DNA from 4 places in the Microbacterium galbinum genome. Region 3 is predicted to be linked to each of the others. Evidence: predicted binding sites of a transcription regulator. Region 3 holds the regulator's gene; each other region holds the start of a gene.
The links. The regulator LexA, encoded in region 3, represses DNA repair genes until DNA is damaged. The targets are predictions, from matches to a motif close to TCGAACANNTGTTCGA.
Positions count from the first base shown of each region.

Region 1 (5,963 bases), on a different contig from region 3:
GAGATCGCCCACACTCTGAAGCACAAGGCCGACTTCTTCGGCATCTCGGGCGAGTTCTCGCTCGACTACGGCAAGGCGTTCGACCGCAGCCGTGTCGTGGCCGATGGCCGCGTCAAGGGCATCCACTTCCTGATGAAGAAGAACAAGGTCACCGAGTACGACGGCCGCGGCACGTTCACCGGCCCGAAGGTTATCTCGGTCGCCAAGTCCGACGGCACGACCGAAGAGGTCACCTTCGACAACGTGATCATCGCGACCGGTTCGACGGTGCGCCTGCTCCCCGGCGTCACGCTCAGCGAGAACGTGGTCACCTACGAAGAGCAGATCATGAGCCGCGAGCTCCCCGAATCGATCGTCATCGTCGGTGCCGGCGCGATCGGCATGGAGTTCGCCTACGTCATGACGAACTACGGCGTGAAGGTCACGATCATCGAGTTCCTCGACCGTGCCCTCCCCAACGAGGATGCCGACGTCTCGAAGGAGATCGCCAAGCAGTACAAGAACTACGGCGTCGACATCCTCACCTCGACCAAGGTCGAGACGGTCGTCGACAACGGTTCGTCCGTCACGGTCACCTACACCGGCAAGGACGGCCAGTCCGGCTCGATCGAGGCCTCGAAGGTGCTCATGTCGATCGGGTTCGCCCCGCGCGTCGAAGGCTTCGGCCTCGAGAAGACCGGTGTCGAGCTCACCGAGCGCGGCGCGATCGCGATCGACGACCACATGCGCACCAACGTCGAGGGTATCTACGCCATCGGCGACGTGACCGCCAAGCTGCAGCTCGCCCACGTGGCCGAGGCCCAGGGTGTCGTCGCCGCCGAGACCATCGGCAACGCCGAGACCATGACCCTCGGCGACTACCGCATGATGCCGCGCGCGACGTTCTGCTCCCCGCAGGTGGCGTCGTTCGGCCTCACCGAGCAGCAGGCGAAGGACGAGGGGCGCGACATCAAGGTCGTCAGCTTCCCGTTCATGGCCAACGGCAAGGCGCACGGCCTCGGTGAGCCGGTCGGCTTCGTCAAGCTCATCGCCGACGCCGAGCACCTCGAGCTCATCGGCGCCCACATGATCGGCCCCGACGTCTCGGAGCTGCTGCCCGAGCTGACGCTGGCCCAGAAGTGGGACCTCACCGCGCTTGAGCTGGCGCGCAACGTGCACACGCACCCGACGCTGTCGGAGGCACTGCAGGAGGGCTTCCACGGCCTCGCAGGACACATGATCAACTTCTGATCGCCCGCGCGCCTCTCGAAGGCACCGCCACGAAGGCCCGGTCCGCGCTCGCGCGACCGGGCCTTCGTGCGTATGGCGGCCGTGCATGCTCAGCCGAGCGGATGCTCCCACCGCAGTTCGAGCCGAGCCGGCAGCGCCGATCTCACCCGCCATCCCGCCGGCGTCACCGCGTCGAGCTCGACCGCGGTGTAGGAGCGGCGGATGCTGCGCAGGCCGTCGATCCGGATGAACGAGTCCGCGAGGAGGTTCTTCGCGAACAGCGCCGTGCCCGCGGCGTAGAGCGCATAGGCGGCACGTCCCCGCGCGATGTCCTGATGTGCGACGACGCCACCCGGCTCCGCCAGCTTCTCGCTGTCGCGGAGGAGAGCCGTGAGTTCGGCGGAGTCGAGGTGGTGGAGCAGATGATTCGAGACGACGATATCGAACCGCTCTCCGGCATCCGCCAGCGTCGCGCTGTTTGCGCATCGGTACTCGACCCCGGCCGTGCCGTCATGGGCGCGTGCCCAGTCGATCGCCCGCTCGTCCGGGTCGAGCGCCGTGATCCGAGCCGACAGCCCGTCTCCTCGAAGGCGTCCCGCCAGATACCGGCAGAGGTCTCCCCCGCCCGCCCCGATGTCGAGGATGCGCACCTCGCCTCGTCGTGCGCGCGGTCGTACGTGCCGCCGATAGAGCAGCCCCGGTCGCGACACCAGCGCGTTGACGACCGCGAAGCGCCGATACGTGCGCTCGAGCATCCGCAGATCGGCTTCGGGGTCGTCCATGAGTTCTCGCAGGCCGACCGCCCGCTCCCGGAGGTCAGGCGCCATGACCGCGCGGCGTCTCGACCGTCATCAGCGCGCTCTCCGCGGTGAGCCCCGGGCCGAAGGCCATCGCCGCGACACGATCTCCGCGCTGCGCGCCCTCCTCCTCGAGGATGCGCTTGAGCACGAACAGGATGGTGGCGCTCGACATGTTGCCGTTCTCGCGCAGCACGGCGCGCGCCGGGTGCAGCTGTGCGTCGCTCAGATGGAGACGCTCCTGGATCCGGTCGAGGATGCTGCGTCCCCCGGGATGGATCGCCCAGTGCGCGACCCGCTCGCCGATCGCGCCCTCCTCGAACGCGATCGACATGTCGTGCTCCCCGACGTACAGCGGACGCAGCGCTCCGAGAATGGTCTCGCCGATGATCTGCGGCACAGCGGTCGAGAGGATCATCTCGAAGCCCTCGTCACCGATCGTCCAGGCCATGTCCTTCTCGCCCTCGGGCGCGATCGCCGTGTGGAAACGGTCGAGACTCAGCGCCGGCACCTCCGACGGCAGCTGGCGGGCCGTGACGATACCGGCCGCCCCTCCGTCGGCGAACAGCGAGGTCGCGACGATCGTGTCGGGGTCGTCGGAAGACCGCAGATGCAGGGTGCAGAGCTCGACACTCACGACGAGGACGACGGCATCCGGATCCGCCGCGCAGAACTGGCTCGCCGCGCGCAGGGCCGGCATGGCGGCGTAGCAGCCCATGAAACCGAAATGGAAGCGCTGCACGCTGTCGGCCAGTCCGAGGGCGCGCACGATCTCGTACTCGGGTCCCGGGGCATGGAAGCCCGTGCACGAGACGGTGATCACGTGCGTCACATCGGATGCCTGAAGGTCGGGATCCTCCTCGATCGCCCGCTGCGCGACCTCCACGAACAGCCTCGTCGACTCGCGCACGTAGATGTCGTTGCGCGCCCGGGTGCCCGGCGCGAGCAACTGGCGCGTCGCCGGGGCGAAGAACACGGGCTCGTCCGTCTCGTGCAGCGGCGAGAACTCCTCGATCACGGTGTGTCGGGTGTCGATGCCCGAGCCGTCGAAGGATGCCGTGACGATCCGCTGCGCGAGCCGCCCGAGACCGGGCTGCTGCGCGAAGACGTCTCTCACCGCGTCCTGCGCGATGACGGTGTCGGGAACGATCGTCTGCAGCGAGCGCAGGACGGCGGGACGACTCATGGTGTCACTCAAGCACGCGGCCTGTTCCCGGGGGAAGGGGGTTGTGCCGTGTCGCGACCTCTGCGAAGGCTCAGAAGCCGAGTGCGCGGGCGAGCTTCGATCCGGAAGAGGCGTCGCGCCCGCCGGCCGTGCGCACCGCGGCCTCGACCGCGGAGAAGAAAGCCTCGCGACCGTCGGCGTCCGCGGGCGCGGCCGGCCCCAGCTCCATCTCCCACTCGCGCCACGCGCGCTCGACCCCCTGGCGGAGGTCGGTGGCGCGGACCCGGTCGTCGACGAACTCGGCGATCACGCCGTCGGGTCCGGTGAACAGATACGCGGTCCGGTCATTGCGGATGCGCGCCAGGGGCGTCAACGGGTCGGTGGCCCAACGGGCGACCGTGGCGGCGACGGCATCCGGGATGCCCTCGCCGTCTCCGAGCGGCCATCCCAGCTCGAGCCGGCCGTCGCCCTCGCGCGGCCCCTTGACGTGCCAGCCCGCATCGGGACCGCCGGTGCGTCGACGCAGCGCCACTCCGGAGCGCGACAGCGCCCCGTCGGCCGTATCGAAGTACTGGGCGTCGAGGTCGCGGGACTCACCATCCGTGACGGTGTCGACTCCGGGGATCGCGTCCCAACGAGGGAGCGGCGTCGCATCGTCGACGTCGAACTTGCGCTCGACTTCGACGGTGCGAGACGGCTCAGTCATCGTTGGACGTGAGGTCCTCGAGGGACTCGTCGTACCAGTAGTCGATCTCGGTGGGGCCGTCGTCGGAGCCGGTGTTCTGCGGCTCGCCGCGACGGTTGTACACCACCTGCGTCTCGCTGTAGGGGACGATCAGCTTGTCGTCCGCGTCGCCGAGAGGAATGATCTGCCCGTCTAGCGGGCCGCCGTGAAGTCGTGCGAGTGCCATGCCCTCACCCTATCGCCGTGCTCCGACCTTCGGGCGGAGAACCGGCGGGTCCGGGTCAGACGGCGAGGACGCCGAGCACCGCACCCACGATCATCCAGGGACCGAAGGCGATGCGCGTGGTGCGATCGGCCCGCCGGAGCGCCATGAGCCCCAGGGAGTACAGCGCGCCGAGCACGAAAGCGGATGCCGCGCCCACCGCGAGGGCCGTCCATCCGTGCCAGGCCAGCACCAGGCCGATCACGGCCGCGAGCTTCACGTCGCCGCCTCCCATGCCCGAGCGACTCAGCAGACGCAGCAGGGCGTAGAAGCCGCCGAGCACGATCATGCCCAGGAGCGCGCGGATCGACGGCGCCCGGTCGCCGGTCGCGAGTGCATCGACGAGTGCGAGCAGCAGGAGTCCCGCGAGGGTCGGGAGCACGATGCGATCGGGCAGGCGGTGGGTGCGCGCGTCGATGACGAGCAGCCACCCGCCGATGCCGAGCAGCATGAGGTGGACGAGCCCGATGAGGGCGAAGCGCGTATCCATCCCGGAAGGCTAGGAGATTCCGGTTCCGTCCCGCGGGGCGCTGTGGATAACCTCGGCCTGCCGCCCGGACTCCCGTTCGCGCAATGTCCGATGTACGAATTAGCATCGACTCCATCACTTGATTAATTCGAATATTCGTTCGAGGATGGAAACCATGGGGATCGGGCTCGATGCGGTGACCGCGCTCTCTCCGAACAGCGATGCGCGTGCGGGAGAGGTGCTTCGTCTGCGCCGCGAGATCAGTCGGATGCAGCGTCGCCGCAGCGACCAGGCGGTGCTCCCGCTCGACCCCGCTCTCTCCTCCATCCTCCCCGACGAAGGTCTCCTCGCAGGCACCGCGTACACGCTCTCCCCCTCGCCGAGCCTCGTCCTCGCCCTGTTGAGCGCGGCATCGCAGAAGGGGCACTGGTGCGCCGTCGTCGGTATGCCGACGCTCGGCGTCGAGGCGGCCGCGGGCTTCGGAATCGATCTCGACCGGCTGATCCTGGTGCCCGATCCCGGCGATCGCTGGTTCGCCGCGACCTCCGCCCTCGCCGAAGTCGTGCCGCTGATCGCCGTGCACCCCGGAACACGATTGCGCGACGCCGACGTCTCCCGCCTGAGCGCCCGGCTGCGCGATCGTGGCTCCACGTTGCTCGTCACCGGCGTCTGGCCGCAGAGCGAGGGGTCCATCCGCGTGCACGACCCGCAGTGGAACGGCCTCGGCGCGGGCTGGGGGCTGCTGTCCGACCGCACGGTGACCGTGACCGCGCAGACCCGCCGACGTCCGCTCGCTTCCAGCGTTCGCGTGCGACTGCCCGGGCGTGACGGTGCGCTCGAGTCCGTGACGACCGAGCTCGCCGCGCTCCCCTCTCTGCCCGCGCGCACGCAGAGCCCTGCGCCGGCGCCCGAGCTCCTCCGTTGGGCGGAGGCCGGATGAGCGCCCCTCTCCGCGTCCTGGTGCTGTGGTTCCCCGACTGGCCGCTGCGCGCCGCACTGGGCGACGCGCTCCCGCACCCGCCGACGGCCCTGATGCAGGCGAACATCGTCGTCGCCTGCACCGCTTCCGCTCGCGAGCACGGAGTGCGGGTCGGGCAGCGCCGTCGCGAGGCGCAGGGGCGCCTCTCCTCCCTGCGCGTGCTCCCCCACGATCCCGACCGCGACGAGCGTGCTTTCCTCCCCGTACTGCAGCTCATCGAGGAGCACGCCCCCGGCGTCACACTGCTGCGACCGGGACTCGCGGTGCTCCGCGCTCGCGGGATCTCCCGCTATCACGGCGGAGAGGAGGCTGCCGCGGCCTGGCTCGTGACGCAGCTCACCGAGGCCGGGTTCCCCGAGGTGCGCATCGGCGTCGGCGACGGCCCCTTCACCGCCGA
Region 1 is NZ_JAHWXM010000001.1:34,209-40,171, reverse strand. Features, by position in the region: gene lpdA (dihydrolipoyl dehydrogenase) at 1-1,230, shown strand, start outside; gene KZC52_RS00200 (methyltransferase domain-containing protein) at 1,320-2,036, opposite strand; gene KZC52_RS00195 (type III polyketide synthase) at 2,026-3,192, opposite strand; gene KZC52_RS00190 (CYTH domain-containing protein) at 3,263-3,877, opposite strand; gene KZC52_RS00185 (response regulator) at 3,870-4,082, opposite strand; gene KZC52_RS00180 (prepilin peptidase) at 4,138-4,608, opposite strand; gene imuA' (DnaE2-dependent mutagenesis accessory factor ImuA') at 4,763-5,527, shown strand; gene KZC52_RS00170 (DNA polymerase Y family protein) at 5,524-5,963, shown strand, end outside.
Region 1: imuA' (DnaE2-dependent mutagenesis accessory factor ImuA') is a predicted target of LexA. The motif match lies at 4,736-4,751, and genes of this name have one in related genera.

Region 2 (5,963 bases), on a different contig from region 3:
TCGTGCACGTTCATCTGGCAGCCGAACGTGCGTACTTCGTAGGATCTCTGACGACCGTCGGCGTCGACGGCTGCCGACGACGAGGTGATGATCGTCGGTTCACTGCGCGGAGTAGTCATGATCTCTCCATTGTACGAGCGGGAGACGGCTCCTCCGGGCTGACGCGTCAGTCCGACTCGACGAAGCGCACGCCAGAGCTCTTCGTCCCGAACGATGCCTCGTTCAACGCCGTCTTCGCCGCGTTCGTCGCGACGGATCCGCCGTACCCACGACGAGCGAGCTGTCCGAGCAGACGCCGGAGAGCGGTGTCGTGGTCGAGGCGGCTGAGCGAGCGGGCCTTGGTGCGAGCGAACTCCAGCGCGCGCTCCGCGTCGTCGTCCGGCAGTTCGTCGAGCGCTGCGGCGATCACGTCGCGCGGGATCCCGCGCTGCGAGAGCGAGCGGGAGATGGCGACGCGACCCTGGCCCTTGCGATCGACCCCCGCGGCCACGAGCATCTGCGCGAGCTCGTGATCGTCGAGGTACCGGCGCCGGAGGAAGTCGTCGATGACGTCGTCGATCTGTGTGCCATCGAGCCCGTGAGTCCTCAAGACCTGCCGGGCCTCGGAGACCGACAGCGATCGAGTACGGAGCTTGCGCACCAGACTCTCTGCGGCCGCTTTTCGAACCTCGACCGGGTCCAGCGCATCGTCGCCGGGAATTCGGTCGTCGACGAACGACACGAGTGAGACGGAAGCGGATACTGGAGCGGGTGGCTCCACCGCTGTATCGGGAGTCTTCGCGGTCGCGGTCGGCGGGGTGACGCCCCGCGCTCCGAAAAGAGGGATGACGGGGGCGACCCGCCCGATGTCCTGATGCGGACCGCCCCCGTTCTCACCGTTCATGATCAGGCCGGGCGACGCTCGGCGAGCTCATCTGCCGGAGCCGCGGGAGCAGCCGCGCCACCAATGCCGAGCTTCTGCAGGATCTGCGTCTCAATGGCGAGTGCCACGTCGGTGTTGTTCAGCAGGAACGTACGGGCGTTCTCCTTGCCCTGGCCGAGCTGGTCACCGTCGTAGGTGTACCACGACCCCGACTTCTTGACGATTCCGTGCTCGACGCCGAAGTCGATCAGGCTACCCTCGCGCGAGATGCCCACTCCGTAGAGGATGTCGAACTCCGCCTGCTTGAAGGGCGGGGCCATCTTGTTCTTGACGACCTTCACGCGGGTACGGTTACCCACCGCGTCGGTGCCGTCCTTCAGGGTCTCGATACGACGGATATCGAGGCGAACCGATGCATAGAACTTGAGCGCCTTACCACCGGCGGTCGTTTCGGGAGAGCCGAAGAACACACCGATCTTCTCGCGCAGCTGGTTGATGAAGATCATCGTGGTGTTGGTCTGGTTAAGACCACCGGTGAGCTTGCGAAGCGCCTGCGACATCAGTCGCGCCTGCAGACCCACGTGCGAGTCGCCCATCTCACCTTCGATCTCGGCGCGGGGCACGAGCGCTGCCACGGAGTCGATGACGATCAGATCGATGGCACCGGAGCGCACGAGCATGTCGGCGATCTCGAGCGCCTGCTCACCCGTGTCGGGCTGCGAGACGAGCAGTGCGTCGATGTCGACGCCGAGCTTGGCGGCGTAATCGGGGTCGAGCGCGTGCTCGGCATCGATGAACGCCGCGATACCACCGGCGCGCTGGGCGTTGGCGATCGCGTGCAGCGTGAGCGTGGTCTTACCCGAGGACTCCGGGCCGTAGATCTCGACGATGCGGCCACGCGGGAGGCCTCCGACGCCGAGAGCGACGTCGAGGGCGATGGAGCCGGTGGGGATGACTGCGACGGGTGCGCGCTCGTCGCTGCCCAGCCGCATGACCGAGCCCTTTCCGAACTGGCGGTCGATCTGGGCGAGTGCGGTCTCGAGGGACTTCTCGCGGTCGGCGGGAGATGGCATGTCGTGCTCCTTCTGCTTCGCGTGGTGCCGCCTGTAGGCTGTCGCGGCGCTTCCGGCTGGAAGCAACTCTCCGACAAGGCGTATGGCTCGGTGGCCATGTCTTCACCGTACGAGGAGCCTCCGACATTGCGTCGTCGAGTCACACGAACAGTGGAAAACACGAACGTCTGAACCACTGTGCAGAAGACTACGCCCGCTTCGAACGAATATTCGACGACACGCCGCATCCCGGCATCCGATCTCGACATTGATCGAACGCATGCGCGAATTCAGCGCCGACGCGGCTCCAGCCGGCCGGCACCGTGCCGTCGGTTCTCGGGCACTTCCATCTCGTCGCAGAGCGCGAACCAGATCTCTCGCGGGGGCATCCCCGCAGCCAGAGCCTCTTTCGCCGTGCGACCGGCGAGCGGGGTCAGCACCAGATCGTTCAACACCGACGACGTGCGGCCGGGGAACTCGTCCTCGACGGCACGCAGGAACTCACTTCGACGCATCGCGCAACGACGGGGTGCGTGGGATCAGTGGAGCGAGAGCTCGGGCTCGATCGAGGCGACCAGATCGTCGGGAACGACGTCGGGGAACACCTGGATGCCCTCGAGCACGGAGATGCGATCTCCGACCTCGCGCATGATGGTGGAGATGGGGACGTCGAGCGCATCGGCGACGGAGGCGAGGATCTCGCTCGACGCTTCCTTCTGACCGCGCTCCACTTCGCTCAGATAGCCGAGCGCTACGGAAGCCTTGCTCGCGACCTGCCGAAGGGTGCGCCCCTTCTGCAGACGGAAGTCCCTCAGCACATCGCCGATTTCCTGTCGTACAAGAATCATCGGAACCTCCTCCCCAATCGGTTTCTCGGAGTCTCCCCCGAAGTGATGGCCAGTATAACCTCGCCGACCTTCATAAAATCTACAACTGCACTCTGTGGTTTGAGTGTGAGCACGAAATCAGTAACCTCGTCGCGACGGCGACTATTCCCGGGATAGCTCTCGGAGCATCTCGAGGGCGGCTCGAACGGACGCCGACCGGATCCGATTCCGGTCACCGGGGAAGAGGAACGATCGCGCCTCGATGCGCTCCGGCGTGGCGACGGCGATGTGCACGGTTCCGACCGATTGCCCGTCGGGCGAGACGGGGCCGGCGATTCCCGTCGTCGCGACGCCGACCGCCGCGTCGATGCCGTCCACACTCACGGCGTGCCGGACGCCCCGCGCCATCTGGCGTGCGACCTCCGGATGCACGGGGCCCTCTCGGTCGAGGAGCGACTCGTCCACCCCGAGCAGCGTGTGCTTGACCGGCGTCGCATACGCCACCACTCCTCCGAGGACCACGGAGGACGCACCCGGCACGCCGACGAGTTCGGCGATCACCGCCCCGCCCGTGAGCGATTCCGCCACGCCGAGTGTCCAGCCGCGACGCCCGAGCGTCTCGATCACGGATGCCGCGAGGTCGGTCATCGACTCCGACGCGCCCCGCGCACCTGGGCGACGACGTAGTCGATCCCGCTCCAGATGGTCAGCACCAGCACCACGAGCATGAGCACGAAGGTGATGAGGGTCCAGGCGGGAAGGCCGATCACCACGTGCAGAGGCATCAGCGCCCAGGCCAGAGCGACACCCTGCACAGCGGTCTTCACCTTGCCCATCCACGCCGCCGCGACGACGTGCTCGTTGACGATCATCAGGCGATGGATCGTGATGCCCCACTCGCGAACGAGGATGATCGCGACGATCCACCAGGACACCTCGCCGAGGATCGCGAGTCCGATGAAACCCGCGCCCGTCAACAGCTTGTCGGCGATCGGATCCCAGAGCTTGCCGAAATCGCTGACGATCTCGTAGCGGCGGGCGAGGTAGCCGTCGACCCAGTCGGTCGAGATGGCGAAGATGAACAGGATGGCGGCAGTCCAGCGCAGCGCGAGATCGGGAACCCCGTAGGTACCTCCGAGCAGGAGCAGTACGAAGAACACCACCGCGAGCGGGATGCGCGCGATGGTGATCGCGTTGGGCAGCTGCCGAGGAATCGCCATCAGTCGCGTCCCGTCAGGCCCCAGGCGTCTTCATCGCCCTCGGCCTCGACGACGGGAAGACCCTCGAACTGCGCGTCGAGAGGATCGGAGGCCATCGCCGCCGCCGGTGCCGGGGCGGGAGCCGCCGGCCCCGCGTTGGGCGTCGCGGGAACATCCTCACCGCGCAGCTTCGCCATCACTCCCCCGAGCTGCTCCGCCGTGACGAGCACGTCACGAGCCTTGGAACCCTCGGACGGGCCGACGATCTCGCGCGACTCGAGCAGATCCATCAGGCGTCCGGCCTTGGCGAAGCCGACGCGGAGCTTGCGCTGCAGCATCGAGGTCGAACCGAACTGCGAGGAGACGACCAGCTCGGCGGCGGCCAACAGCAGCTCGAGGTCGTCGCCGATGTCTTCGTCGACCTCCTTCTTGCGCGGCTCCAGCGCCTCCTGGACGTCGTTGCGGTACTCGGGCCGGGCCTGTCGCGTCACGTGCTTGACGACCGCGTCGATCTCCTTCTCGTCGACCCACGCACCCTGCAGACGGAACGGCTTCGAGGAACCCATCGGCGAGAACAGTGCGTCACCCTGTCCGATGAGCTTGTCGGCGCCGGGGCTGTCGAGGATCACGCGGCTGTCGGTGACGCTCGTCACCGCGAACGCGAGACGGGATGGCACGTTGGCCTTGATCAGGCCGGTCACCACGTCGACGCTCGGGCGCTGGGTCGCGAGCACCAGGTGGATGCCGGACGCACGGGCGAGCTGGGTGATGCGCACGATCGAGTCCTCGACGTCGCGCGGGGCGACCATCATGAGGTCGGCGAGCTCATCGACCACGACGAGGAGGTACGGATACGGCTTGAGCACGCGCTCGCTGCCGACGGGTACCTCGACCTCGCCGGCGCGCACCGCGCGGTTGAAGTCGTCGATGTGACGGAATCCGAACGACGCGAGGTCGTCGTACCGCATGTCCATCTCCTTGACGACCCACTGCAGCGCCTCGGCCGCCTTCTTCGGGTTGGTGATGATCGGAGTGATCAGGTGCGGCACACCCGCGTAGCTGGTGAGCTCGACGCGCTTCGGGTCGATCAGCACCATGCGTACGTCCGCCGGGCGCGCACGCATCAGCAGGCTCGTGATCATCGAGTTCACGAAGCTGGACTTTCCGGAACCGGTGGAACCGGCGACCAGGAGGTGGGGCATCTTCGCCAGGTTCGCGATGACGATGTTGCCGCCGACGTCCTTGCCCACGCCGATCGTCATCGGGTGCGTGCTCTTCTGCGCGGCCGGTGAGCGGAGCACGTCGCCGAGCGCGACCATCTCCTTGTCGGCGTTCGGGATCTCGATACCGATCGCGCTCTTACCGGGGATCGGCGAGAGGATGCGCACGTCGTTCGAGGCGACGGCGTAGGCGAAGTTGTTGCTCAGCTGCAGGATCTTCTCGACCTTGACGCCGTGGCCCACCTCGACCTCGTACTGCGTCACCGTCGGTCCGCGCGAGAAGCCGGTGACCTTCGCGTCGACCTTGAACTGCGTGAGCACGCTGGTGATCTGTTCGATCACCTTGTCGGTTGCCTCGGAGCGCATGACCGGGGGCGGTCCCTCGACCAGGAGGCCGGGCGACGGGAGGATGTACGGCGCGACCGGCGCCTGGGGGCCGCGGTCTCCCGGGCCCTCGGTCCCGAAGCCGTCGAGGCCCGGGAGCTCGGGCACCTCGCCGGTGTCGGAATCGTCGTCGAGAAGGGCCGTCGTCTGCTGCTCGGCGAGGGAATCGGCGACGGAGCGCACGTCGGACAGAACCTCGGTGGCGGAGTCGTACGGGTTCTCGACGACGACGGCCTGGTCGTATGCCGGGGTCGGCTCCGCCGTCGAGAGGAGCGCAGTGATGTCGTCGGAGCCGAGGGTGCCCTCGTCGGGGTCCTCCTCGCGGCCGCTCTTGTTGCGGCGCCACCAGGGCAGGACGTTCTCGTCGTCGGTCTTGTCGGCATCGTCGATCTCGGGCGTCTCCGCCTTCGGCTCCGGGC
Region 2 is NZ_JAHWXM010000001.1:718,299-724,261, forward strand. Features, by position in the region: gene miaB (tRNA (N6-isopentenyl adenosine(37)-C2)-methylthiotransferase MiaB) at 1-119, opposite strand, end outside; gene KZC52_RS03630 (regulatory protein RecX) at 167-721, opposite strand; gene recA (recombinase RecA) at 886-1,935, opposite strand; gene KZC52_RS03640 (DUF3046 domain-containing protein) at 2,205-2,429, opposite strand; gene KZC52_RS03645 (helix-turn-helix domain-containing protein) at 2,454-2,762, opposite strand; gene KZC52_RS03650 (CinA family protein) at 2,904-3,389, opposite strand; gene pgsA (CDP-diacylglycerol--glycerol-3-phosphate 3-phosphatidyltransferase) at 3,386-3,961, opposite strand; gene KZC52_RS03660 (DNA translocase FtsK) at 3,961-5,963, opposite strand, start outside.
Region 2: recA (recombinase RecA) is a predicted target of LexA. The motif match lies at 2,134-2,149, and genes of this name have one in related genera.

Region 3 (5,963 bases):
GCACGGGCCTCAAAATGCGTGACGCCGGGCGGCGCCTCTCAGAGGCTCCGGGTCCAGTTGCGCAGGAGACGGATGCCCGCGTCCCCCGACTTCTCCGGGTGGAACTGCGTCGCGGTAAGCGGGCCGTTCTCGACCGCGGCCAGGAACGGATCACCGTAGGTCGTCCAGGTGAGAACGGGCTGCGGGAACGGCGGGATGACGTCGAGTTCCCAGGTCTGAGCCGCGTACGAGTGCACGAAGTAGAAGCGTTCGTCCTCGATGCCGTCGAACAGGATGCTGTCGGGCCCCGGGGATACCGTGTTCCACCCCATGTGCGGGAGGACCGAGGCGTTGAGCTCGGTGACCGCTCCCGGCCACTCCCCCAATCCCTCGGTGTTCTGCCCGCGTTCGACACCGCGTTCGAAGAGCACCTGCATCCCGACGCAGATTCCCATGACCGGGCGTCCACCCGCGAGCCGACGATCGATGATGTCGTCTCCGCCGTGCGCCCGCAGGGCGTCACGGACCGCGGCGAACGCGCCGACGCCCGGCACGAGCAGTCCATCGGCTTCGAGCGCCTCGGTGCGATCGCGAGTGAGGACGGCGTCCGCTCCGGCGGCGACCAGCGCCTTCACCGCGGAGTGCACGTTGCCGGACTCGTAGTCGAAGACGGCGACCCGGGGCGTGCGGGTCACAGCGCGCCCTTGGTCGACGGGATGCCGTCGACCAGCGGGTCGAGCGCCTTGGCCTGCCGGAAAGCGCGCGCGAAGGCCTTGTACTCCGCTTCGGCGATGTGGTGCGGGTCGCGACCACCCAGCACGCGCACGTGAACGGTGAGCGCCGCGTTGAAGGCGATCGCCTCGAAGGTGTGCCGGACGAGCGAGCCCGTGAAGTGGCCGCCGATGAGGTGCTGCTCGAAGCCCGCGGGCTCGCCCTCGTGCACGAGGTACGGACGGCCGGAGATGTCGACGACGGCCTGGGCGAGCGCCTCGTCGAGCGGCACGAGCGCATCGCCGTAGCGCGAGATTCCCGCCTTGTCGCCGAGCGCCTCACCGATCGCCTGGCCGAGCACGATCGAGATGTCCTCGACGGTGTGGTGCGCATCGATGTGGGTGTCGCCCGAAGCCCGCACCGTCAGATCGGTGAGCGAGTGCTTGGCGAAAGCCGTGAGCATGTGGTCGAAGAACGGAACGGAGGTGTCGATGCGGCTGGCGCCGGTGCCATCGAGGTTCAGCTCGAGCTCGACGGTGGACTCCGACGTGCTGCGCACGCGGCGCGCGGTGCGCGGGGCCGGGGTGGGGGTGCTCATGAGGCCGATTCTATCGAGGCCAGCGCATCGAGGAACGCCGTGGTCTCGGCCTCGGTGCCCGCGGTGACGCGCAGGTGGCCGGGGATCCCGACGTCTCGGACGAGCACGCCCTGCTCGTAGAGACGCTGCCACGTGACCTTCGGATCGGAGACGCCGCCGAACAGCACGAAGTTGGACCAGGACTCGTGAGGCGTGTATCCGAGCGCCTCGAGCGTCGCTGTGATGCGATCGCGCTGCGCGACGATCTCCTCGACCATGCCCAGCATGACGTCGGAGTTGCGCAGCGCGGCGACCGCCGCCGCCTGGGTGAGCGCGCTCAGGTGGTACGGCAATCGCACGAGACGCAGGGCGTCGATGAACGCGGGATCGGCGGCCAGGTATCCCACCCGCGCTCCGGCGAAGGCGAAGGCCTTGCTCATCGTGCGCGACACCGCGAGCCGCGGGCGTCCCTCCAGCAGCGTGAGCGCCGAGGGTGCGTCGTGCGGAGCGAACTCCTGATAGGCCTCGTCGACCACGACCACACCGCGCGCGGCGGCATAGACGGCCTCTATGACGTCGAGTCCGAGCGGCGTCCCCGTCGGATTGTTCGGCGAGCACAGGAGCACCACGTCGGGATCGACCTGCTCGATCTGAGCGACCGCCTCTTCCGGGGTGATCGTATAGTCGGGTTGGCGCTCCCCCGCCACCCAGCGCGCGCCCGTCCCCTGCGCCAGCAAGGGGTACATCGAGTACGTCGGCGCGAAGCCGAAGACCGTCCGCCCCGGGCCGGCGAAAGCCTGGAGGATGTGCTGGAGCACCTCGTTCGAGCCGTTGCCCGCCCAGATCTGCGAGGCATCGAGGCCGTGACCGAGGTACTGCGCGAAGCCCTCACGGAGAGCCGTGAACTCGCGGTCGGGGTAGCGATTCACGTCGCGGAGCGCGACCGCGATGTCGTCGAGGATGTCGCTCGCCACGGCATCCGGTACGGGATGCGTGTTCTCGTTGACGTTCAGAGCGATAGGGAGCGGCGCCTGAGGTGCCCCATACGGGGTGAGCCCTCGGAGATCGTCGCGGAGAGGGAGATCATCGAGCGAAGAAGTCACCACTCCATGCTAGGCCGCACGGCCGGGGCCGCTCTCCGCGTTACCGCCTTTTGCGGTGGGGACGACGGCCGGACGAGTCAGCTCGCGTACTCCGCAGGGATCGACAGCTCCTGGCCGATCTGCAGCACGCCGCCCTGCAGCATGTTGAGACGAGTGATCTCGCCGATCACCTCTCGCGGGTCGGACTCGGGCGAGACCTCGGCCGCGATCGACCACAGCGTGTCGCCGGGCATCACGGTGACCGTCTCGAACGTCACCGTGCCCGCCCCCTCGCCGGTCGCCAGCGCGCTGCCGCCGCTGAGCGCGGCGAAGGCGATGCCGACTGCGAGAGGAAGCGCAGCCAGAGCAAGCAGCACACGACGACCGCGCGCCGTCAGCCGGAGACGCGTCGCCGGGCGGACCGGACGGACGGCTGCGGTGCTGAAGGTGATGCTGCTCATGTCGTTCTCCTCTGCCTTGCTCCGGTGAACCGGAGGTCTGTCATCACCCGCGAGCGATGACCACGTTGGCGTAGCGTTCGCATCCGCCTCTCGGCCGGGAGGGGCGAGTGCGAAGCTACGTTCCGAAGGTATCTTCGAATTCGAATATCTGTCAAGCTTTCTTCGAAATCACGTCCGCGATTTCACCGACACGCTCGAACAGATCTTCCACATCCGCGCTTTTCTCGGATACGGTTTCGATACCAACACCGAACCACGGGCCTCCGACATTCGAAGAAGGACGCCGGAATCGCGCACCGAAGGAGCATCATGAGCGAGATCACCGCCCCCGATCCCGAGGCACCGCGCACACGCCGTCGGAAGAGTCTGAGCCCCAAGCAGATGGCCATTCTCGAGGTGATCCAGGCGTCGATCGCCCAGCAGGGGTATCCGCCGAGCATGCGCGAGATCGGCGACGCCGTCGGGCTCAAGTCGCTCTCGAGCGTGACCCACCAACTCGGCCAGCTCGAGCTCAGCGGCTACCTGCGTCGCGATCCCGGCAAGACGCGTGCGATGGAGGTCCTGATCGATCTCCCCGGCACGAGCACCGAGAACCCCGCCGATGTCGCCACTCCCGTGGGCGACGCTGCTCTGGTGCCCCTCGTCGGTCGCATCGCCGCCGGCGTCCCGATCACGGCCGACCAGCACGTCGAGGAGATCTTCCCCCTGCCGCGACAGCTCGTCGGAAAGGGCGACCTGTTCATGCTCAAGGTCTCGGGCGAGTCCATGATCGACGCGGCGATCTGCGACGGCGACTGGGTCGTCGTCCGCTCCCAGCACACGGCCGAGAACGGCGAGATCGTGGCGGCGATGCTCGACGGTGAGGCGACGGTCAAGACCTTCCGGCGCCGCGACGGCCACACCTGGCTGCTTCCGCGCAACTCGGCGTTCGAACCGATCCTCGGCGACGAAGCCGTCGTCCTCGGAAAGGTCGTCGCCGTCCTCCGCGCGGTCTGACGCACACCCGGGCCCGGCGCGCTCGCGTCGACGCATAGGCTCGAAGCATGTCGTCACCGTACGGTTCCTGGTCCTCGCCCTTCACCCCGGCATCCGTCGCCGCGGCCTCCCCGCGCCTCGACGGAGCACGATTCGTCGGCGAGGAGATCTGGTGGGCGGAGTCCGTGCCCGCAGAGGGCGGTCGCATGACGGTGCGCTCATCGCTCGGACATGAGGTGCTCCCGGCCCCCTGGAGCGCTCGATCGCGCGTGCACGAGTACGGCGGTGGAGCATGGACGGCGGACGCCGATGGCACCCTCTTCTTCGTCCAGGCCGACGATCAGCGCGTCTACCGGCTCGGTCGCGGCACGGAGCCTGTCGCTCTCACTCCCCTGGGCCCCGCCCACGGCGGGCTGCGCGTGCAGGACAGCCGCCTTCTCGCCGTCCGCGAGGACCTGACCTCGACCGAGCACCGTCGGGCGATCGTCGAGATCCCGACCGACGGGTCTGCCGCGGAGTCCCCGTCCGCCGTCATCGTGCACACCGAGAGCGGCGCCTTCTACGCCCATCCCTCCCTCTCCCCCGACGGCACGAGACTGGCCTGGGTCGAATGGTCGGGCGAGCGGATGCCGTGGGACGAAGCGCACCTGCGTCTGCGTGACCTGCGCTCCGGCGAGACGGGCTCGGTGTCCACGCGTGCGGCCCTGCAGCCGGAGTGGATATCCGAGAACGAACTCCTCTTCGCGGACGACCGCGACGGGCGCTGGGCCGTGCACCGTGTCACCGTCGACGGGATCGCGCCCACGGCCGCGCCGGCCCCTCTCACCTCCGCCGACGCCGACACCGGCTACGGACTGTGGGTGCTCGGCAATCGCTGGTTCCAGCCTCTCGATGACGGGCGCCTCGTGGCCGTGCGCACGAACGGCCGCGACGAGATCGTCGTCCTCTCCGGCGACGGTTCCGAGCGACGCGTCGAGGTGCCGTGCGACGGGCACGTGAGCATCGATGACGTCGTCGGCTCGCTCGTCCTGCTCTCGGGGAACGGATCGGGCGTCACCTCCGGGGTGTGGTGCGCCGATCTCGACACGGGTGCCGTCGTCGCGGTCCGCGGAGGCGAGGCCGTCGATCCCGCGTGGATGCCGCCGCCCCTCGCTCTCACCTTCGACGGCCGTCACGGCCCGGTGCACGCCTACGCGTATCCGCCCGCGAACCCGGGTGCTGCGGCATCTGCCGACGAACTCCCGCCGTACCTCGTGCTGGTGCACGGCGGCCCGACCGCTCACGTGACCGGGGCGACCTCGGCGGCGCTCGCGTTCTACACGAGCCGCGGGATCGGGGTGCTCGACGTGAACTACGGCGGGTCGACCGGCTATGGACGCGCCTATCGCGAGCGGCTCGACCGCCAGTGGGGCATCGTCGACGTCGACGACGTCATCGCTGCGGGGCACGGCCTCGCGGCGGCGGGCCTCGCGGACCCGACGCGCATCGCGATCCGCGGAGGCTCGGCCGGTGGTTGGACGGTCCTCTCCGCGCTCGTGCGCGGGGGCGCGTTCGCGGCGGGCATCTCGCGCTACGGCGTCTCCGACCTGAGGATGCTCGTCGCCGACTCCCACGACTTCGAGAAGCACTACATCGACGGCCTCGTCGGTCCGCTCCCGGCATCCGAGGAGCTGTACATCGAACGCTCGCCCCTGACGCACGCCGACCGGATCGACGTTCCGGTGCTCCTGCTCCAGGGAGCCGATGACATCGTGGTGCCTCCGTCGCAGTCCGAGGCGATCCGCGATGCGCTCACCCGACGGGGCGTCGATCACGAGTACGTGCTCTACCCCGGGGAGGGGCACGGCTTCCGGCGCGCGGAGACGGTCGTCGATGCCCTCGAACGCGAACTCGCGTTCCTCGGTCGGGCCTTCGGCTTCACGCCGTCGCCGTGACCTGCGGCTATTCGCCGACGCGGTTGCGCAGTCGCATCGCGCGTTCCGCTTCGCGCGTGTCCTGACGCTCTCGGAGCGTCTGGCGTTTGTCGTACTCGCGCTTTCCCTTGGCGAGTGCGATCTCGACCTTGGCGCGACCGTCGGAGAAGTACAGCTTGAGCGGGATCAGCGTGTAACCGCCCGCGGAGACCGCGTGGGCGATCTTCACGATCTCCTCGCGGTGCAGCAGCAGCTTGCGGATGCG
Region 3 is NZ_JAHWXM010000003.1:35,031-40,993, reverse strand. Features, by position in the region: gene hisH (imidazole glycerol phosphate synthase subunit HisH) at 39-674, opposite strand; gene hisB (imidazoleglycerol-phosphate dehydratase HisB) at 671-1,288, opposite strand; gene KZC52_RS17050 (histidinol-phosphate transaminase) at 1,285-2,370, opposite strand; gene KZC52_RS17045 (LysM peptidoglycan-binding domain-containing protein) at 2,448-2,810, opposite strand; gene lexA (transcriptional repressor LexA) at 3,120-3,806, shown strand; gene KZC52_RS17035 (S9 family peptidase) at 3,854-5,719, shown strand; gene smpB (SsrA-binding protein SmpB) at 5,727-5,963, opposite strand, start outside.

Region 4 (5,963 bases), on a different contig from region 3:
CGACGTCCTGCTGCTCCGGCAGGGAGGTTCCCGGAATGTCGGTGCCAGGCGCTGCGTAGATGAACCGCAGGCCGCGGCTGAACGCCGCTCCGATCACCGAGAGGTGGGTCTCGTCGTCGAAGATCGTGGCGCCCAGTTCGAGTCCGTCGTAAGCGCGGGCGGCGAGCGTGTGGGCGAAGCTCGTCATGTCGCTGGTCATCGGGAACCCGGAGGTCGTCTCCTCGAGCTCTCCGACCGAGAGGAAGACGCGCGCGTCGAGCGCGTCGTGCGTCTCGGCGTAGTCGGCCTCCATGTCGAGGATCGTGCGGTCGTCCCACCAGATCGAGGGGCTCGCGATGACGAACCGGTGGAAGAGTCCGTCGTTGTGGAGCAGCGCATAGGTGGCGAAGAGACCGCCGAAGGAATGGCCCATGAGTGCGCGGTCAGCGGGGTCGGCGCGGAACTCGCTCTCGATCTGCGGGACGAGTTCGGATCTCAGGAAGTCGAGGAACTCGGGAGCACCGCCGGTCGGCACGTCGGCCGTGATCTCGGTCGGGGTGAGATCGAGGGTGCGGCGCACTCCGGAGGCCGCGAAGCCCTGGCCGGGGTCGTCGTACCCGATGCCGACGACCATCGTGCCCGGCGCGTTCAATCGGGCGGTCTCGACCGCCATCCCGAACTCGGCGTTCGCATCGGTGACGTAAAGGACGCGGTGCGGATCGCCGTTCTCGTCGTAGTTCGCCGGGAGGGCGACCGAGATCTTGTAGTCGCGGCCGGCGGCGGAGGTGGTCGTCCACGTCTGGACGTCGCGGATGAAGTCGTCGGGGCTTTCGGCCGAGGCTGCGGCGGTGTAGGTGATGGGTGGGGAGGACGACGCGGGCGTGTCGGTCGCGGCGGCGAGCGCCAGGGTCGCGCCCGCCGTGAGTGCGATCGCGGTCGGGATGCCGAGCAGTCGGCGGAGGTCGAATCTCATGTCGTTTTCCCCTTCATCGGATGCCGCCGGATACCGCTGGATACCGCCGGTGGGAAGCCACGGTAGAGGTGGCTGCACTCGTCGGACATGTGAGGTCGGCCCAGAGCTGCGGTGCGGCGCTGTGGGGAACCTCCGGTCCGATTGGCGAAGATTCTTCGTCTATATGTTCGAATGTCGGTGGTCTGTGGTGGGCTGTTCGCATGACGGAACTGCTCGACGCAACGAACTCCCAGACGGCGATGATCGCCGATCTGGTGGGCTCGGTGCGGGCGGTCGAGGAGACGATCGCTCGGCTGTCAGCCGTGCGCGACGGGATGCTCGCCGTCGCCGCTCGCGTCGCGGTCGACATCGCACGGCAGGCGGCGCATCCCGATCACGGCGACATGGCCCTGCGGGCGGTGGCGGCGGAGATCGGGGCGGCAGTGCGGGCGAGCGACCGTACGATCGAGCGGCGGATGGACGAGGCATCGTGGGCGGTCGAGCGATTCGCCGAGGTGTGGGCGGCGCAGGGCGCGGGGCGGATCAGCGCCGCCCACGCCCGGGTCATCGTCGACGCGGGCGCACATCTGGACGACCCGGCCGATCGAGCGCGGTATGCGGCGCGAGCGGTGGAGGCGGCGGTGGTCGAGTCGCCGAACAGGCTGCGGCGGGTGGCGCGGCGGATCGCGGAGCAGTACCAGACCCGCACCGTCACCGAGCGTCACCGCGACGCGCGGGAGTTGCGGCGGGTGTGGGTGAAGGACCTCGACGACGGGATGGCCGAACTCGGGATGCTCGGGCCCGCCGTCCTCGTCCACGGAATCCACGACCGGCTGACGCGCATGGCGCGGACGATCACCGTGGAGAACGGGCGGGCACGGAAGGCGGCGAAGGGGACCGACACGGACCTCGGCTCCCCCACCGACACGGACCGCGACTCCGACACCCGCACGACCGATCAGCTGCGCGCCGACCTGCTCGCCGACATCGCACTCACCGGCGCTCCGACCGGGCACGACACGGAGGCGGGACTGCTCGGCGAGATCCGCGCGCGGGTCGAGGTCACCGTCCCCGTCTTCACCCTCATGGACGACGACACCGGCGGCCACAACGGCGGTAGCGCCTCCGGCGCACCCCCGGCAGAGCTCGACGGCCGCTCCCCCATCGACACCCGCACCGCACGCCTCCTCGCAGGCGACGCGACCGGATGGGAACGGGTGCTCACACACCCGATCACCGGCGCACTCCTCGCCGTCGACCGCTACCGCCCGTCGGATCAGCTCACCCGACACCTCCGGGCTCGCGATCAACGCTGCCGCTTCCCCGGCTGCAACATCGCCGCACGACGATGCGACATCGACCACACCCACGCCGCGTCCGACGGCGGTGAGACCTGCGCCACCAACCTCGCGCACCTCTGCCGACGACACCACACGCTCAAACACCACTCGCTCTGGCGCGTCCAACACCGACGCCCCAGGGAGGACGACGTCGGGCTCCATCTCGAAGGCGGACGAGCAGATCAGACCATCAGAACCACCGGCGATCTCGTCTGGACCAGCCCGACCGGAACGACCTACATCGACCGCCCGCCCGAGCAGAACACGGTCAGGTTCACCGACAGCCGGTGAATCGCCCTCCGGCGCGATGCCGTCAGATGCGCTGCCCTCCGGCGCGATGCCGTCAGCCACGACGCCGTCAGGCCCGATCCCGTCAGGCGCGACGCCATCAGGCACGACGCCGTCAGGCGCGACGCCATCAGGCGCGCTGCGCGACCTCGACGACGGTGTCGATTCCGCGGGCGGCGAGGGCGGCGGCATCCTGAGCGGTACGCGAGGTGACAACGGTCACGGGCTCGCCCTGCTCCCGCAGCTCGTGCCAGCGCTCGAACACCCGCCCGCCGGGGGCGAGGTCGGTGCGCGAGAGCGGAAGGTCATCGGCATCCACGTCGATCACGACGCCCACGGTGCGCGGCATGACCGGAGAGTCACCGGCACCCGCAGCATCCGCCCGCGCCTGAGCGACCAGCTCCGCGAACCGCCGACCCAGCGGCTTGACGACGTTCTCGGTGTCGAGCAGTCCGAGCGAGTACTCGAGATCCTTGTAGTCCCCGAGCGAGCGCGACACGTCATGCGAGCACCACCACGTGATGCCGTAGAGGCCCTCGGTGGTCAGCGCCGCCTCGACCGTGCGCGAGGCGAACTCGGGCATCTCGTCGTCGGCGAGATTCATCGACGGTGCACCCACCTCCTGCAGCCACACCTTGCGCTGCGGATCGGTCGCGAACGCCTTCGAGAGCTCGATCATCCACTCGGCGTGGCGAACCGACGGCGACGAGAGGCCGCCGTAGCGCGCCGCGGTGCCGTTGAAGATCCACGAATGCACCGTCGTGACATCACCGAGACGGGACGCGTGCTCGGGCAGGAACGGATGCCCGTCGCGGTACCAGAGGTGGTCGTTCTCGCTGTGCGCGATGAGGTGGCGCGGATCACGATCGCGCGGCGCCCCCAGCAGGCTCTCGAGCCAGTGCGTGATCTGCGCGCTCTCGGCGGGCATCGCGGCGGGGTTGGGCAGCTGGAACTGATTGAGCTCGTTGCCGAGCGTCAGACCGATGAGGTTCGGCTTGTCGCGCACTGCATCGTAGACCGCGGCGACGAGCGCCGCCTGCGCCTGGATCGCCTTCTCGTCGGTGAACATGTTGCCGTCGTGCCAGTTGACCAGCCACGCCGGCACGAAGTCGAAGCCCGACATGTGGCCCTGGATGACGTCGACAGCGATGTCGAGCTCGAACTCGGCCGCGATGTCGGCCACGAGAGCGATGTCGTCGAGCGCCTTGCGGCGGATGAGCGTCCGGTTCGGCTGCAGCACGGGCCACAGCGGGAACACCCGCACATGATCGAGCCCCAGCCCGGCGAGCGCCTCGAAGTCCGCGCGCACGACATCGGCGTCGATCCCCATCCACTGGAACATCCAGTCCTGGGAGGGCGTGTAGTTCGCCCCGAAACGCGGTGCATCGAAACGCGGAGCATCGGAGCGCGGAGTGTTGTCAGTCACTGATCTGTGGTCCTTCTCGATCGTGGGCAGGAAGTCTCGGGGATCGGGGATCATGCATCCGTCGGCGCGGGGCCGCTCGATTCGCGCACGATCAGGCGCCGCGCCGACACGCTCTGCGACACGACGTCCTCGCCGCTCACGAGCTGTGCGAGCAGCGCCACGGCGGTGCGAGCGCTCTCCTCGACCGGGGCGTCGAGCGCGGTGAGCCGCGGGCGCACCAGGCTCGAGACCCAGGAGTCCTCCCACGCGATCACCGACAGCTGCTCGGGCACGCGCACACCGATCTCGGGCGCATGCGCGACGATCTCGGCCGCGAGGGCCTCGCTGTCGACGAGCAGGGCCGTCGTCGCTTCGGCGCGCGCCAGCAGATCGGCCACCGGATCGGATGCCGCGCGCTCCCAGCGCAGCACGAGCGAGGTCATGCCGCGCTTCTCTGCGGCATCCACGAATCGACGATCACGATCGCGGGCGTGCACGAGACCGGGCGAATCGCTCACGCGCGCGACGGCGCGGTGGCCGAGACCGTGAAGGTGCTCGAGCACCTCCTCGTACGCGGCATCATCGTGCACGGTCACGGCCGGCACGGCGTCGTCGACCGGCGCTCCGAGCAGCACGGCGGGTGCGCCGAGCTCGCGAACGAAGCCGATGCGGGGGTCGTCGTCGCGGAGGTCGACGAGCAGGAACGCATCCACTCGCTGCTCGCTCCACCACTCGCGGTACACGCGCTCCTCGTCGTCGGCGCGCACGAGGGTGAGCGAGAGCGACCATCCGATCTCGGCGAGCGGTTCGGTCAGGCCCGCGATCAGCCGCATGAAGAAGGGATCGCGCTCGAACGTGTCGCCCGAGCGGGCGATCACGAGGCCGAGGCTGCGTCCACCCTGACCGCTGACCTTGCGGCTCGCGTAGTTCGGACGCCAGTGCAACTCGTCGGCCGCCTGACGGATGCGCGCGGCCGTCGCCGCAGACACGTTGGGCCGGCCGTTGAACACGTGCGACACGGCGGAGGGCGACACCCCGGCGCGCGCGGCGACCGCTGCGATCGTCGCGCGGGCGGGCTTCTTCTCGTTCGTCACCTTCTCGCTCACACCACCGAGATTAGGGTGTTGACCCTCCGTTGTAAAGCGGTATACATTAATCGCACGTTGACGTGTACCGCTTTACAAAGCGCGCCGCGACACATCCATCCGTAGCACTGCAGCTCTCAGGAGGGCTCATGACCGAAGGCATCAGCAGGCGCACCTTTCTCGGGGCGGTGATCGGAGGGGGCGTGATGATCCCCCTGCTCACCGGGTGCGGCCCCCTCATGCCGACGTCCAGCGCGGCCGGCTCGATCTCCGTGCACACCCAGCTCAGCGGCGCCGTCTCGGGCGCCCAGGTGTTCTCGGACGTCGTCGCCGCCTACTCGCGGGCGAACGATCGGCCCGTCGCCCTCCTCAAGAACGGCTCCGACCTGCCGATCGTCTTCGAGACCAGCTCGCTGGCCGGCAAGGAGGCCGACATCGCGATGGTCAACCTGCAGGGACGCACGCTCTCGTGGACCCGCCTCGGTGCCACCATCCCGGTGCAGGATCTGCTCGACGAGTGGGGCCTGCGCGACAAGATCATCCCTGAGGCGCTCGAGGAATGGACGGATGCCGAGGGCAACCTGCGGGCCTTCCCGTTCACTCGCACCAACTGGCCGGTCTCCTTCAACACGGGGCTCCTCGACGAGGCCGGCGTCGGCATGCCGACGAACTCGGACGAGCTGATCGCCGTGGCCGACGCGCTGCGCTCGAAGGGCATCGGCCCGGTGACCGTCGGGGGCTCCGACTGGAGCGGCCAGAAGATGTTCCTGCAGATCCTGCAGGGCTTCCTCACCCGCGACGAGGCGAAGAAGGCGTTCTCCTCCGGCAAGCTCTCGGAGTTCCCGGGCGCCGTGGCCGGCGTCGAGCACTTCGTCGAGCTGCGCGACGCGGGCGTGTTCGTCGACAACGTGCAG
Region 4 is NZ_JAHWXM010000002.1:103,571-109,533, forward strand. Features, by position in the region: gene KZC52_RS14595 (alpha/beta hydrolase-fold protein) at 1-952, opposite strand, end outside; gene KZC52_RS14600 (HNH endonuclease signature motif containing protein) at 1,153-2,562, shown strand; gene KZC52_RS14605 (glycoside hydrolase 5 family protein) at 2,690-3,985, opposite strand; gene KZC52_RS14610 (LacI family DNA-binding transcriptional regulator) at 4,036-5,070, opposite strand; gene KZC52_RS14615 (ABC transporter substrate-binding protein) at 5,199-5,963, shown strand, end outside.
Region 4: KZC52_RS14600 (HNH endonuclease signature motif containing protein) is a predicted target of LexA. The motif match lies at 1,108-1,123, and genes of this name have one in related genera.